One region of the Fusicatenibacter saccharivorans genome, then DNA from elsewhere that is predicted to be linked to it. Evidence: predicted binding sites of a transcription regulator. Region 1 holds the regulator's gene; each other region holds the start of a gene.
The links. The regulator HrcA, encoded in region 1, represses chaperone genes, less so after heat shock. The targets are predictions, from matches to a motif close to TGTTAGCACTCNNNNNNNNNGAGTGCTAACA.
Positions count from the first base shown of each region.

Region 2: groES (co-chaperone GroES) is a predicted target of HrcA. The motif match lies at 2,162-2,192, and genes of this name have one in related genera.
Region 3: clpB (ATP-dependent chaperone ClpB) is a predicted target of HrcA. The motif match lies at 2,372-2,402, and genes of this name have one in related genera.

Region 1 covers NZ_JAQEGR010000009.1:2,612-6,895, forward strand. The annotation lists gene uvrB (excinuclease ABC subunit UvrB) at 1-238, shown strand, start outside; gene PGS38_RS09635 (helix-turn-helix domain-containing protein) at 450-668, opposite strand; gene PGS38_RS09640 (hypothetical protein) at 841-1,206, shown strand; gene PGS38_RS09645 (helix-turn-helix domain-containing protein) at 1,284-1,502, opposite strand; gene hrcA (heat-inducible transcriptional repressor HrcA) at 1,787-2,845, shown strand; gene grpE (nucleotide exchange factor GrpE) at 2,895-3,506, shown strand; gene dnaK (molecular chaperone DnaK) at 3,573-4,284, shown strand, end outside.
Region 2 covers NZ_JAQEGR010000006.1:48,657-52,940, forward strand. The annotation lists gene topA (type I DNA topoisomerase) at 1-800, shown strand, start outside; gene codY (GTP-sensing pleiotropic transcriptional regulator CodY) at 1,061-1,882, shown strand; gene groES (co-chaperone GroES) at 2,230-2,514, shown strand; gene groL (chaperonin GroEL) at 2,551-4,176, shown strand.
Region 3 covers NZ_JAQEGR010000003.1:233,133-237,416, reverse strand. The annotation lists gene clpB (ATP-dependent chaperone ClpB) at 1-2,262, opposite strand, end outside; gene PGS38_RS04510 (hypothetical protein) at 2,455-3,537, opposite strand; gene PGS38_RS04505 (CobW family GTP-binding protein) at 3,709-4,284, opposite strand, start outside.

The DNA of each region.
Region 1 (4,284 bases):
GACCACCATCAAAAAAGCCGTCCGCGATCTCATCAGCATTTCGAAAGAAGTGGCAAAGACAGAAGAAAAGATGGAAAAAGACCCGGAGTCCATGAGCCGCGAAGAACTGGAAAAACTGATCGGCCAGGTACAGAAACAGATGAAAGCCGCTGCCGCCGAACTCAACTTCGAAATGGCCGCCGAGCTGCGTGACAAAATGATCACACTGAAGAAGAGCCTGGATGACATGGAAGAATAAAAAATGAGAAATAAAAAAGAAGAAAAGAGCATGAAAAAAAGCGTGCCGGAAAAGCGACAGAAAACTTTCCGGCACGCTTTTTTGCGTCCGATTTTGATTCCTTCTTGTTCAGAATTGACGCAAAATAAGAATACCATTATAATATAAAATACGACCAAACGGTCGTATCAAAACGAAAAACACAAAAATAAAAAAGACAACAATAAAAAAATTAATCGCCGAATTTTCTCTTTTTACTGGAAACACTCAGCAGATAGTCGACCGAGCAGTCATAGAACCGTGCAAGCCGGATCACATAGTCGATCGGGATGTCGCGGATTCCTTTTTCGTAGCGGGAATAGACGTCGCGGTTGCATTCGAGCAGGGCAGAAATCTCTTTGATGGTGAGATCCTGATCGATCCGCATATCTTCAATTCTCTGGTATTTCATACGTTGTACCATCCTTTCAGATTCAAACCCATACTACCAAACGGTTGGATGGACAAAGTTAAATCAGATCATATGGTCGCAAATTGGAGAATGGGGCGGGAGAGAGAAACGGCGGGTGAAGACAGCCTGTGCAGAAAACAGAAAAATATGTACGGCAGAAATGGGGGAACGAATGGGAAAAGCAGAAAGAATAGAAATAGAAGATTTTGTCCAGAATATAGTGGAACGGATGGAGACGCCGGAAGCGTTTGAAAAAATGATCAGCCGGGAGGAAGAATGCGAAGCGCAGGGGCAGGAGAGCCGTCTGAGGGATGTGCTGAAGAAAGAATGGCCGGTGGACGAAAAGGGAGAGCGTATCTATCAGATCACTAATATATATGAAGAAAAAGCAGAAGAACTCCTCATTGTAGAACTGTATACCGGCATCCACCTGGAAAACGGAGTCCCGTGCGGGCATTTTACGCTGTATCTCTGCGGGGAGCCGGACGGATGGAAACTCAGCGAAACGCGGATGATGGAATATCTGCAGAATCTGTAAACGAAAAAGCAAAACAAGGAGAACAGGGAAAAGAAAAACTGTCCTCCTGCTTTTGCTGCGGCGGAGACACTGAAAAGTCAGGATCCATACGGCCGCTTCTCATCGCTGATGCCGACCAGATAATCCAGACTGACCTGATACAGCTCCGCCAGACGGATGGCAATGGAGATCGGCAGCTGCCGGACGCCTTTTTCATATCGGGTATACACATCGCGGTTGCAGCCGAGATAGTCGGCAACCTGGCGGATCGTCAGATCGTGGTCCGTGCGCAGATCCTCCAGTCTCTGATATTTCATGATTCATCACCTCTGAGAAAATGCTACTAAATGGTCGTATCGAAATGGCAGAATCCTACCATACGGCTATAGCGCCTTTGAAACAGTAGAATGCAATAAAAAAGAAAAGTCAGATTCCTTTTCAGAAAGAAAACGGTTTATACTTTTTTCACAATTTCTTCATAGAAAAACCGGGAAAAGGTGTTGACAAACAAAAGGCAGAGTGCTATCTTAAGAGCATAGATGTTAGCACTCCACTGAAACGAGTGCTAACAGGACTATACAACAGGAAGGAGCTTATCTTAGTGGATACAGAATTGGATGAAAGAAAAAGAAAAATATTAAAAGCGATCATCCAGACGTATCTGGAAACGGGTGAACCGGTCGGCTCAAGAACGATTTCCAAATACACGGATTTGAATTTAAGCTCCGCCACAATCCGGAATGAAATGTCCGATCTGGAAGAGATGGGTTACATCTTACAGCCCCACACTTCCGCAGGACGCATTCCTTCCGATAAAGGCTACCGCCTCTATGTAGATGAGCTGATGCGGGAAAAAGAACAGGAAGTTGCAGACATCAAAAACATGGTCATTGAAAAAACAGACCGAATGGAAAAAGTTCTGCAGCAGGTTGTCAAAGTCCTCGCTTCATCTACCAACTATGCAACGTTGATTACAGGACCGGAATATCACAGAAATAAAGTGAAATTCATCCAGCTCTCAAAAGTCAATGAAGAGCAGCTCCTGGCCGTCATCGTCGTAGAAGGCAACCTGGTGAAAAACCAGATGATCGACCTCGACGAGACCATCAACGATGAACAGATATTAAAGCTGAACCTGCTTCTGAACACACAGCTCAATGGCCTGACCATTGAAGAAATCAATCTTGGCATGATTAAGAAGATGAAAGAGCAGGCAGGCATCCACTCCGGCATCATCAGCAAAGTGGTCGATACCGTAGCGGAAGCCATCGCAGTCAGCGAAGAAGATGTGCCGGTGTACACCAGCGGCGCAACCAACATTTTCAAGTACCCTGAGCTTTCCGACAGCAGCAAAGCCAGCCAGCTGATCTCCACATTCGAGGAACGGCAGAAACTGGTCGATATGATCAAAGGAGCTGCCGAGGAGCAGGACGGAGAGGAAAATACCGGTATTCAGGTATACATCGGAAATGAATCTTCGATGGAACCCTTACGGGACTGCAGCGTGGTCACCACCACATACGATATGGGAAACGGTATGCGCGGAACAATCGGTATCGTGGGACCAAAGCGGATGGATTACGAAAATGTGGTAGATAACCTGAAAACATTAAAAGTTCAACTGGACGCCGTCTTCAAAAAGCCGGACACAGGTGAGTAGAAAGGTGGAATGATCAGTGAGCGAAGAAAATAGAAAGAAAGAGGAAACCATGGAAGAACCTACACGCGAGATGGAAAAAGAAACCGGAGCAGAGACCGATCTGCCGGAAACCGAACCGGCTGCGGAGCAGGAAGAAGCAAAGAAAGCAGCAGAGGCAAAAGAAGCGGAAGCTGCAGAAGAAACTGCTGAGGATGGCAAAGAACGAAAGTTCTTCAAAAAGAAAAAAGATAAAAAAGATGAGAAAATCGAAGAGCTGACTGACCGCCTGACCCGTCAGATGGCAGAGTTCGATAACTTCCGCAAACGCACCGAAAAAGAAAAAGCAAATATGTATGCCATTGGAGCAAAAGACATCATCGAGAAGATTCTTCCGGTTGTTGACAGCTTCGAGCGCGGACTTGCAACGGTGGAAAACCCGGAGGAAGATCCGTTCGCAGACGGCATGAATAAAGTATACAAACAGTTTACCACAGCACTCGATGAACTCGGTGTAACCGTGATCGAGGCCGTTGGAAAGGAATTCGATCCGAACCTGCACAACGCAGTGATGCATGTGGAGGATGAGGAAGCCGGCGAGAACATCGTCGTAGAAGAGTTCCTGAAGGGCTACATGTACAAAGGTTCCGTAGTCCGTCACAGTATGGTCAAGGTGGCTAACTAAGCCTTGAAGATAAATAAATAGAAATTAAACCATTTTTTAGCATAATTCATTGAGGAGGAAACAACAATGGGCAAAATTATTGGTATTGACTTAGGAACAACAAACAGCTGTGTAGCCGTTATGGAAGGTGGAAAACCAACCGTTATCGCAAACGCAGAGGGTGAAAGAACAACTCCATCTATCGTAGCATTCACAAAAACAGGTGACCGTCTGGTCGGCGAGCCGGCAAAACGTCAGGCTGTAACAAACGCAGACAGAACCATCCGTTCCATCAAACGTGAGATGGGTACTGATTATAAAGTAGACATCGAAGGAAAGAAATACTCTCCGCAGGAGATCTCCGCTATGATCCTTCAGAAACTGAAAGGTGATGCAGAGAACTACCTTGGTGAGAAAGTAACAGAAGCAGTTATCACCGTTCCGGCTTACTTCAACGACGCACAGCGTCAGGCTACCAAAGATGCCGGTAAAATCGCAGGTCTTGATGTAAAACGTATCATCAACGAGCCTACCGCAGCAGCTCTGGCATACGGACTGGATAACGAGAAAGAGCAGAAGATCATGGTATACGACCTTGGCGGCGGTACTTTCGATGTTTCCATCATCGAGATCGGTGACGGTGTTATCGAAGTTCTTTCCACAGCAGGAAACAACCGTCTGGGCGGCGATGACTTCGACCAGAAAGTAACAGATTATATCCTCGCTGAGTTCAAAAAACAGGAAGGTGTAGATCTTTCCAACGACAAGATGGCTCTGCAGAGAATCAGAGAAGCAGCAG
Region 2 (4,284 bases), on a different contig from region 1:
AAGAGAAAAACGCCGCTGTCCGGAGCCTGGAGGCAGGAACGGAGCTGGCACTGGAAAAGATGGATCCGCAGCAGCACTTCACACAGCCGCCGGCACACTACACCGAGGCTTCCCTTGTCAAAACACTCGAGGAACTCGGCATCGGCCGTCCAAGTACGTACGCGCCGACCATCACAACGATCATCAACCGCCGTTACGTGGCAAAGGAGAACAAGAACCTTTACATGACAGAGCTCGGCGAGGTGGTCAACAACATGATGAAAGAGGCATTCCCGAGCATCGTGGATGTCAACTTTACGGCAACGATGGAAGCTCTGCTCGACAGGGTTGGAGATGGAAGTGTTCCGTGGAAGACAGTAGTCGAGAACTTCTGGCCGGATCTCTATGAGGCGGTCACAGAGGCAGAAAAGAACCTCGAAGAAGTTAAGGTAGAGGATGAGGTGACGGATGTCATCTGCGAGAACTGCGGCCGCAACATGGTGGTCAAATACGGCCCGCACGGAAAATTCCTCGCCTGCCCGGGATTCCCGGACTGCAAGAACACGAAGCCGTATCTGGAAAAGATCGGTGTTCCGTGTCCGAAGTGCGGAAAAGAAGTGATCCTGCGCAAGACGAAAAAAGGACGGAAATATTATGGATGCGAAAACAATCCGGAATGCGATTTCATGTCCTGGCAGAAACCGTCTGCCAAGAAATGCCCGCAGTGCGGCGGCTATATGCTGGAAAAAGGCAATAAGCTGGTCTGCGCGGACGAGCAGTGCGGCTATGTAGAAGCACGCGAAAAGAAAGACGAAGACTGAGAATGACAAAGCGGTCTGTACTGGTGAAAAACTGGTGCAGGCCGTTTTTTTTGCTTATCGAGGCGGAAAAACAGGAAGATCCGAAAAAATTTAGCATGAATTTTTATAAAATTTATAGTTTTCTGAAAAATATATTGATTTCCGGAAAACTACATGATAGAATGAGCTTAGTTTTAAGGGTTGTCTGAAAAAGGCATCAGTGTGCATTTTTTTCGGCGGATACGCCAAAAAAATGCAGAAAATAAAGAAAGGAGAAGAACATGAGCGTACAACTGCTGGATAAAACCAGAAAAATCAACAAACTGCTTCATAACAATCACTCCACGAAGGTCGTGTTCAACGATATCTGTGAAGTCCTGATGGAAACGTTAAGTTCCAATATCCTGGTGATCAGTAAAAAAGGAAAAGTGCTGGGCATCAGCCTTTGCCCGGGCGTGGAAGAAATTACGGAGCTGATCGAGGATAAGGTGGGCGGTTATGTCGATGCCGCATTAAACGAGCGTCTCCTCGGCGTACTCTCCACAAAAGAGAACGTCAATTTACAGACCCTCGGCTTTGAGCGGCCTGGTGTAGAGCGCTACACCGCAATTATCTGCCCGATCGAGATCGCCGGAGAACGCCTTGGTACCGTATTTATGTACCGCTGCACCCCGCAGTACGATATCGACGATATCATCGTCAGTGAGTACGGCACAACCGTTGTCGGACTGGAAATGATGCGTTCCGTCAACGAGGAAAATGTGGAGGAAAACCGCAAGGTTCAGGTGGTTAAATCCGCATTCAACACGTTGTCCTTCTCCGAACTGGAAGCCATCATCCATATCTTTGATGAACTGAACGGGGATGAGGGCATTCTGGTTGCAAGCAAAATTGCAGACCGCGTCGGCATCACAAGATCCGTCATCGTAAATGCCCTCCGCAAATTCGAGAGCGCAGGCGTCATCGAGTCCCGTTCCAGCGGTATGAAGGGAACGTATATCAAGGTATTAAATGATTATATCTTTGATGAACTCGACGAGATCAAAGCAAGAAAGAACCTGAAAGGAAAGGGCGATGCCCATCCGGACGAGGCGAAAAAATAAAAAAGTGGAATGTAGAAAAGAATCGGAGCCGTTTAAGAATGGCGCCGTTTCTTTTTGTGCAAAAAAGCATTCGGGGAGCGGAAAAAAATGGTATCATTCCCGTTTTTAGGAATAAACTATAATTAGATTCTAAAGAGAGTATAAAATATGAAAAAGTTGCCAAAATAAGAAAAAACGAGAAAATAAGAGAAATTAAGAGCTATCACGAGAAAAAAAAAGAGAATTACAAAATTCATGCATTTGCGAAATGAGGTGGAAAACACTATAGTAAGAACCATCAAGTAGCACTCGAATGAACTGAGTGCTAATAAATAAAACTGAATGAAATCTTGAAGGAGGAAACATAAATGAAGTTAGTACCTTTAGGTGACAGAGTTGTATTAAAAGAGTTAAAAGCAGAGGAAACCACAAAATCCGGTATCGTACTTCCGGGACAGGCACAGGAGAAACCGCAGCAGGCTGAGGTTATCGCAGTAGGACCTGGAAAAGTAGAAGACGGCAAAGAAGTAAAAATGGAAGTTGCAGTCGGAGATCAGGTAATCTATTCCAAATATGCAGGAACCAACGTCAAACTGGAAGACGAAGAGTACATCATCGTAAAACAGGATGACATTCTGGCAGTTGTAAAATAAAGAATAATCAAGTAAAAATCAGGAGGCATGACAATCATGGCAAAAGAGATTAAATATGGAGCAGAGGCAAGAAACGCTCTTCAGAATGGTGTAAACCAGCTTGCAGATACCGTACGTGTAACCCTTGGACCGAAAGGAAGAAACGTTGTTCTGGACAAACAGTACGGCGCTCCGCTCATCACAAACGATGGTGTTACGATTGCAAAAGAGATCGAGCTGGCAGACGGCTTTGAAAACATGGGCGCACAGCTCATCAAAGAAGTTGCTGCAAAGACCAACGACGTAGCAGGTGATGGTACCACAACCGCAACCGTTCTGGCACAGGCTATGGTAAACGAAGGAATGAAAAACCTGGCAGCAGGTGCGAACCCGATCGTTCTTCGTAAGGGAATGAAGAAAGCAACCGATAAAGCTGTTCAGATCCTTGCAGAGATGAGCCAGCCGGTAGCAGGCAAAGAGCAGATTGCAAAAGTTGCAGCTGTTTCTTCCGGAAGCGAAGAAGTAGGCCAGATGGTAGCTGATGCTATGGAAAAAGTTTCCAAAGACGGCGTTATCACCATCGAGGAGTCTAAGACCATGCAGAACGAGCTGGAGCTGGTAGAAGGTATGCAGTTCGACCGTGGATATATCTCCGCTTACATGTGCACCGATATGGAGAAAATGGAAGCCGTTCTCGACAATCCATATATCCTGATTACCGATAAGAAACTGTCCAACATTCAGGAAGTTCTTCCGCTGCTGGAGCAGATCGTACAGAGCGGCGCAAGACTGCTGATCATCGCTGAGGATGTAGAGGGCGAGGCTCTCCAGACACTCGTGATCAACAAACTGCGCGGAACCTTCAACGTAGTAGCTGTCAAAGCACCGGGATACGGCGACAGAAGAAAAGCAATGCTCGAGGATATCGCAATCCTGACCGGCGGCCAGGTGATCTCCGAGGAAGTTGGTCTGGAATTAAAAGACGCTACTCTGGAAATGCTCGGACGTGCAAAATCTGTTAAAGTTCAGAAAGAGAACACCGTTATCGTTGACGGTGCCGGCGCAAAAGATGCCATCGCAGCAAGAATCGGCCAGATCAGATCCCAGATCGAGGAGACCACTTCTGAGTTCGATAAAGAGAAACTGCAGGAGAGACTGGCAAAAATGGCAGGCGGCGTAGCTGTTATCCGTGTAGGTGCAGCAACCGAGACCGAGATGAAAGAAGAAAAACTCCGTATGGAGGATGCTTTAAATGCAACGAGAGCAGCCGTAGAAGAGGGTATCATCGCAGGCGGCGGTTCTGCATACATCCATGTAACAACACAGCTTGCAGAGCTGATTGACAGCTTGGACGGCGACGAGAAGATCGGTGCAAGAATCGTACAGAAAGCACTTGAGGCTCCTCTGTTCCACATCGTAACAAACGCAGGTCTGGAAGGCGCTGTTGTTATCAACAAAGTAAAAGAGTCCAAAGTAGGTGTTGGATTTGATGCATACAACGAAGAGTATGTAGACATGATCCAGGCTGGTATCCTTGATCCGGTTAAGGTTACCAGAAGCGCACTGCAGAACGCTACCAGCGTTTCCGCAACCCTTCTGACCACCGAGTCCGTAGTTTCCACCATCAAAGAGCCGGCTCCGGCTATGCCGGCAGGCGCAGACGGCGGAATGGGAATGATGTAATTTCCGGGATAAAAATGTCTGGTAAAACAAAATAAGAAAACCGGCTGGCAAAGACCGTAGCGGAACATGGGTTCCGAAGTCCTGTCTTTGCCGGCCGATTTTTTAGTG
Region 3 (4,284 bases), on a different contig from region 1:
CTCCGGACGGAAGTGTGCACGCAGATCCTGCATGACCAGGTTTCTCGCCTCTTCGGAGATGCTGCCGTCGTCCTGAATGCCGTCCAGCAGATACTGGGATCCGATATTGGAGGTCATGATCAGGATCGTATTTTTAAAGTCTACGGTACGGCCCTGGGAGTCGGTGATACGGCCGTCATCGAGTACCTGCAGCAGAACGTTGAAGACGTCCGGATGCGCTTTCTCGATCTCATCGAACAGAACAACAGAATATGGTTTTCTGCGCACTGCCTCGGTCAGCTGGCCGCCCTCCTCGTAGCCTACATATCCCGGAGGCGCTCCGATCAGACGGGAGACGGAGTATTTCTCCATGTATTCACTCATATCGATTCGAACCATGTTGTTCTCATCATCAAACAGCTTTTCTGCCAACGTTTTCGCAAGCTCTGTTTTACCGACACCGGTAGGTCCAAGGAACAGGAACGAACCGATCGGTTTTGTCGGATCCTTGATTCCGGCTTTGGAACGGATAATCGCATCCGAAACCTTGGTGACTGCTTCATTCTGGCCGATAACTCTCGTGTGAAGTTCATCTTCCAGACCGAGGATCTTAGTTCTCTCGCCTTCGGTCAGTTTTGCAACCGGGATTCCGGTCCAGCGGGAGACAATTCTGGCAATCTCTTCATCCGTTACACTCTCGTGTACCAGGGAGAGATCTTCATTTTTAACTTTTTTCTCTTCTGCTTCCAGCATCTGCTGTAATTTCGGGAGTTCACCGTACTGCAGTTCAGCGGCGCGGTTCAGATCGTAATCATTCTTTGCTTTCTGGATCTGGCGGTTCATGTCCTCGATCTGCTCACGCAGTTTGGACAGTTTCTCAACGGAACTCTTTTCATTTTCCCACTGTGCCTTTGCAGAATTGAAGGTATCCTTTAACTCAGCCAGCTCTTTCTGCAGTGTTTCCAAACGCTCGCGGCTCAGATTGTCGGTCTCTTTTTTCAGTGCGGCTTCCTCGATCTGCATCTGCAGAATCTTACGGCGCTGCTCATCCAGCTCGGCCGGCATGGAATCCAGTTCTGTCTTGATCAGAGCGCATGCCTCGTCGACCAGGTCGATTGCTTTATCCGGCAGGAAACGGTCGCTGATGTAACGGTTCGAAAGGGTTGCGGCTGCAACGAGGGCACCGTCGGTGATTTTTACGCCGTGGTAAACTTCGTAGCGCTCTTTTAAGCCACGCAGGATGGAAATCGTATCCTCTACGGTCGGCTCATCAACCTGAACCGGCTGGAAACGGCGCTCCAGGGCGGCATCTTTTTCGATGTACTGGCGGTACTCATCCAGCGTTGTGGCACCGATGCAGTGCAGTTCGCCTCGTGCCAGCATAGGTTTCAGCATGTTTCCGGCATCCATCGCGCCGTCGGTCTTTCCGGCGCCGACGATCAGGTGCAGCTCATCGATGAACAGAATGATTTTTCCGTCGCTCTTTCTGACTTCCTCCAGAACGGCTTTCAGACGCTCCTCAAATTCGCCGCGGTATTTTGCTCCGGCTACCAGGGCTCCCATATCGAGGGAGAAAATGGTTTTATCTTTCAGGCTCTCCGGTACATCGCCGTTGGCGATTCGCTGGGCCAGGCCTTCTACGACTGCGGTTTTACCAACACCAGGCTCACCGATCAGAACCGGATTGTTTTTTGTCTTACGGGACAGGATACGGACAACGTTCCGAATTTCGGTATCACGGCCGATAACCGGGTCCATTTTCTGGTTTCTGGCTTTTTCTACGATATCCTGGCCATATTTTTCCAGGGTGTCGTATGTTGCCTCCGGGTTGTCGGTGGTAACTCTCTGGTTTCCGCGCACGGTGCTTAATGCCTGCAGGAAACGTTCTCTTGTGATGCCGTACTCCTGAAACAGTTTTTTCATGGACGGGCTTGGGTTTTTCAGCATTGCCAGGAAGAGGTGTTCTACGGAAACATACTCGTCTCCCATGGCTTTCGCCTCATCCTCAGCATTTACCAGTGCTTTATTCAGATACTGACCGATATACGGCTGACCGCCGGATACTTTGACGCGGTCGTTCAGTGCCGTCTCGACACGGTTCAGAAAATGTTCTTTGTTGATTTCCATCTTTTCGATCATTTTCAGAATCAGGCTGTCGTCCTGATGCAGGAGATTATACAACAGATGCTCCTGCTCTATTTCCTGGTTGCCGAAATCGTATGCGGTCTTTTCCAGGTCCTGTACAGCCTGCAGCGATTTTTGTGTGAATTTACTGATATTCATAATCGGCTTCCTCCTTATCTATTTGGGTGCTAACATTCGCTCCGAACAAAAAGAGCGTTGATGTGAATTTTCTTTTCTTTCTTTGTTCTAGTCGTACTATAACACTAGTTATTAGCACTGTCAATAGGTGAGTGCTAATTTTTTTTATTTTTCCCGACGCTCCTTTTCTCCCTCCCCCCCCCTAAAAGATTTTTATTCATCGCCGTACACAGCAATAAAATGAATCAGTGCCTCTGTTTCGGAACTGGCATACTTTTTGGCAGATGCTTCCAGCGGCTGTGATTGATATGCTTCAAACGAATCGCCCTCGTCGCGTCCAGATATGTAGCGATTATCATTTAGTTTCCACTTCCTCATTTCTTCAAAATAAGCAGTATTCGCCATTTCCGAATTCCAGTCCATTCGCTCCAGCAGATAATACTCCATTCCATGATAACATTCTTCGCAAATTCCCGTAAAAAATTCTTCTGCTGTCTGAGATGTTAAATGCTCTGGAGCATACCATATTTCGTTCTCTTCATTATTATATAATGCAACGCAATTCGATGATCCTGTCTCTTTCACATACAGCGGAATTTCGGGAATTCCAAGTCGTTCTGTTTCAAGCCGTACCATCTTCTGCGCTGCAATTGTTCTTTCTTCCAGTGTTTTTTGCCTCCATTCGCTCTCCTTTAAGCTCAGCAGAAATTCTTTATTTTCCTGAAAAATGTTCTCCTGATTCTGGACGAGATTATAGTCCTTTTTTCGTTCGTAAAGTTCTGCCACTCCGGACGGAGACTCAAGCTTCCAATATATCATCATACAAGTCGGTACCATACTCACGCATACTGAAACAAACAGAAATGCGTTTAAGTCACTTCTTTTTAATCTCCAGAATTTTTTCGGAGAATATTTTCGTTTTTTTCTATGTAAATCTCTTAAAACCGTAACAAGAAATATCCCATCCAGCACTGCAAGAAACAACACAATTTTCAGTGAATATTGGGCAAATAAAAACAGCATCAGTATGCTCGGCGGAAATGTATAGAATAAAACTTCATTTGCAGTTCCATCTGCGCAGTAGCTTCGAATGGGTGAGGCCAGCCACAAAATCAGGCACAGCGCATAGGCAAAAAGCATTGTCCCCGACGAAATATGGACGGAACATTCTGTAATATATACCTCAACCTGTTTCACATACATCACATACAAGATACAGATCGGATATAAAATCGAGCTTTTGCTCAACCAGTATGCCGCTGATTTTCTTTCCCGTCTTCTTTTCTGTTCCTCCATATCAGATCCCCCTGATTTTTCTTTTGTTTTATTTGAAATACTTGTATGTTTATTTTAGCGTAATTTTTCGTTTTTGCCTATCCTTCGTTTTTCAGTTGAATCTTTCTGTAAAAACCAAAATTGCGAAACCCTGTTTTGGCAGGACTCCGCAATCTCTTTTTCCTATTTACTTTATGATACATGACGGGCAGCATATTTCATTTTCTGGTTTCCGGCGCATTTCTTAAAATACTGCCGGATCGCATCTTCGTTCATATCGTTTCCGATAAACACAGCCTGGCCGGCGTTTTTCTGTTCTGTGCCGGTGATGCTGTAGCGGTGATCGGCGACATCAAATTGGAGAAACTGGTCTCCGGCTGCGAACTGTCCTTTTGCACGGATGATATTTCCAAACGCTCCGCGAATGATCTGTTCCAGAAAACACCACAGGGTTTCCGGTGCCTCCATTCGGATATTTTCGAAGGAGAAGGTCTCCGGCATCTTTTCGCCGCTCTGCGTATCCTGTACTTCTTTCTCATATCGGCCGCCCAGCAGCAGGCTCTGGTAATCTTCCCGTGTCATCGTGGATGCATAATCCGTGATGATTTTTGCCTGCGGGTTAATTTCCTGCAGAAATTTCTGGATGCGCTGTTTTTCTTCCGCCTGGCATGCTTCTGTTTTGGAAACAATGATCGTATCCGCGCTTCGGATCTGATCCTGATACAGCTCGGGATATTCCGCCATATAGCGGCGGTAACTGTAAACATC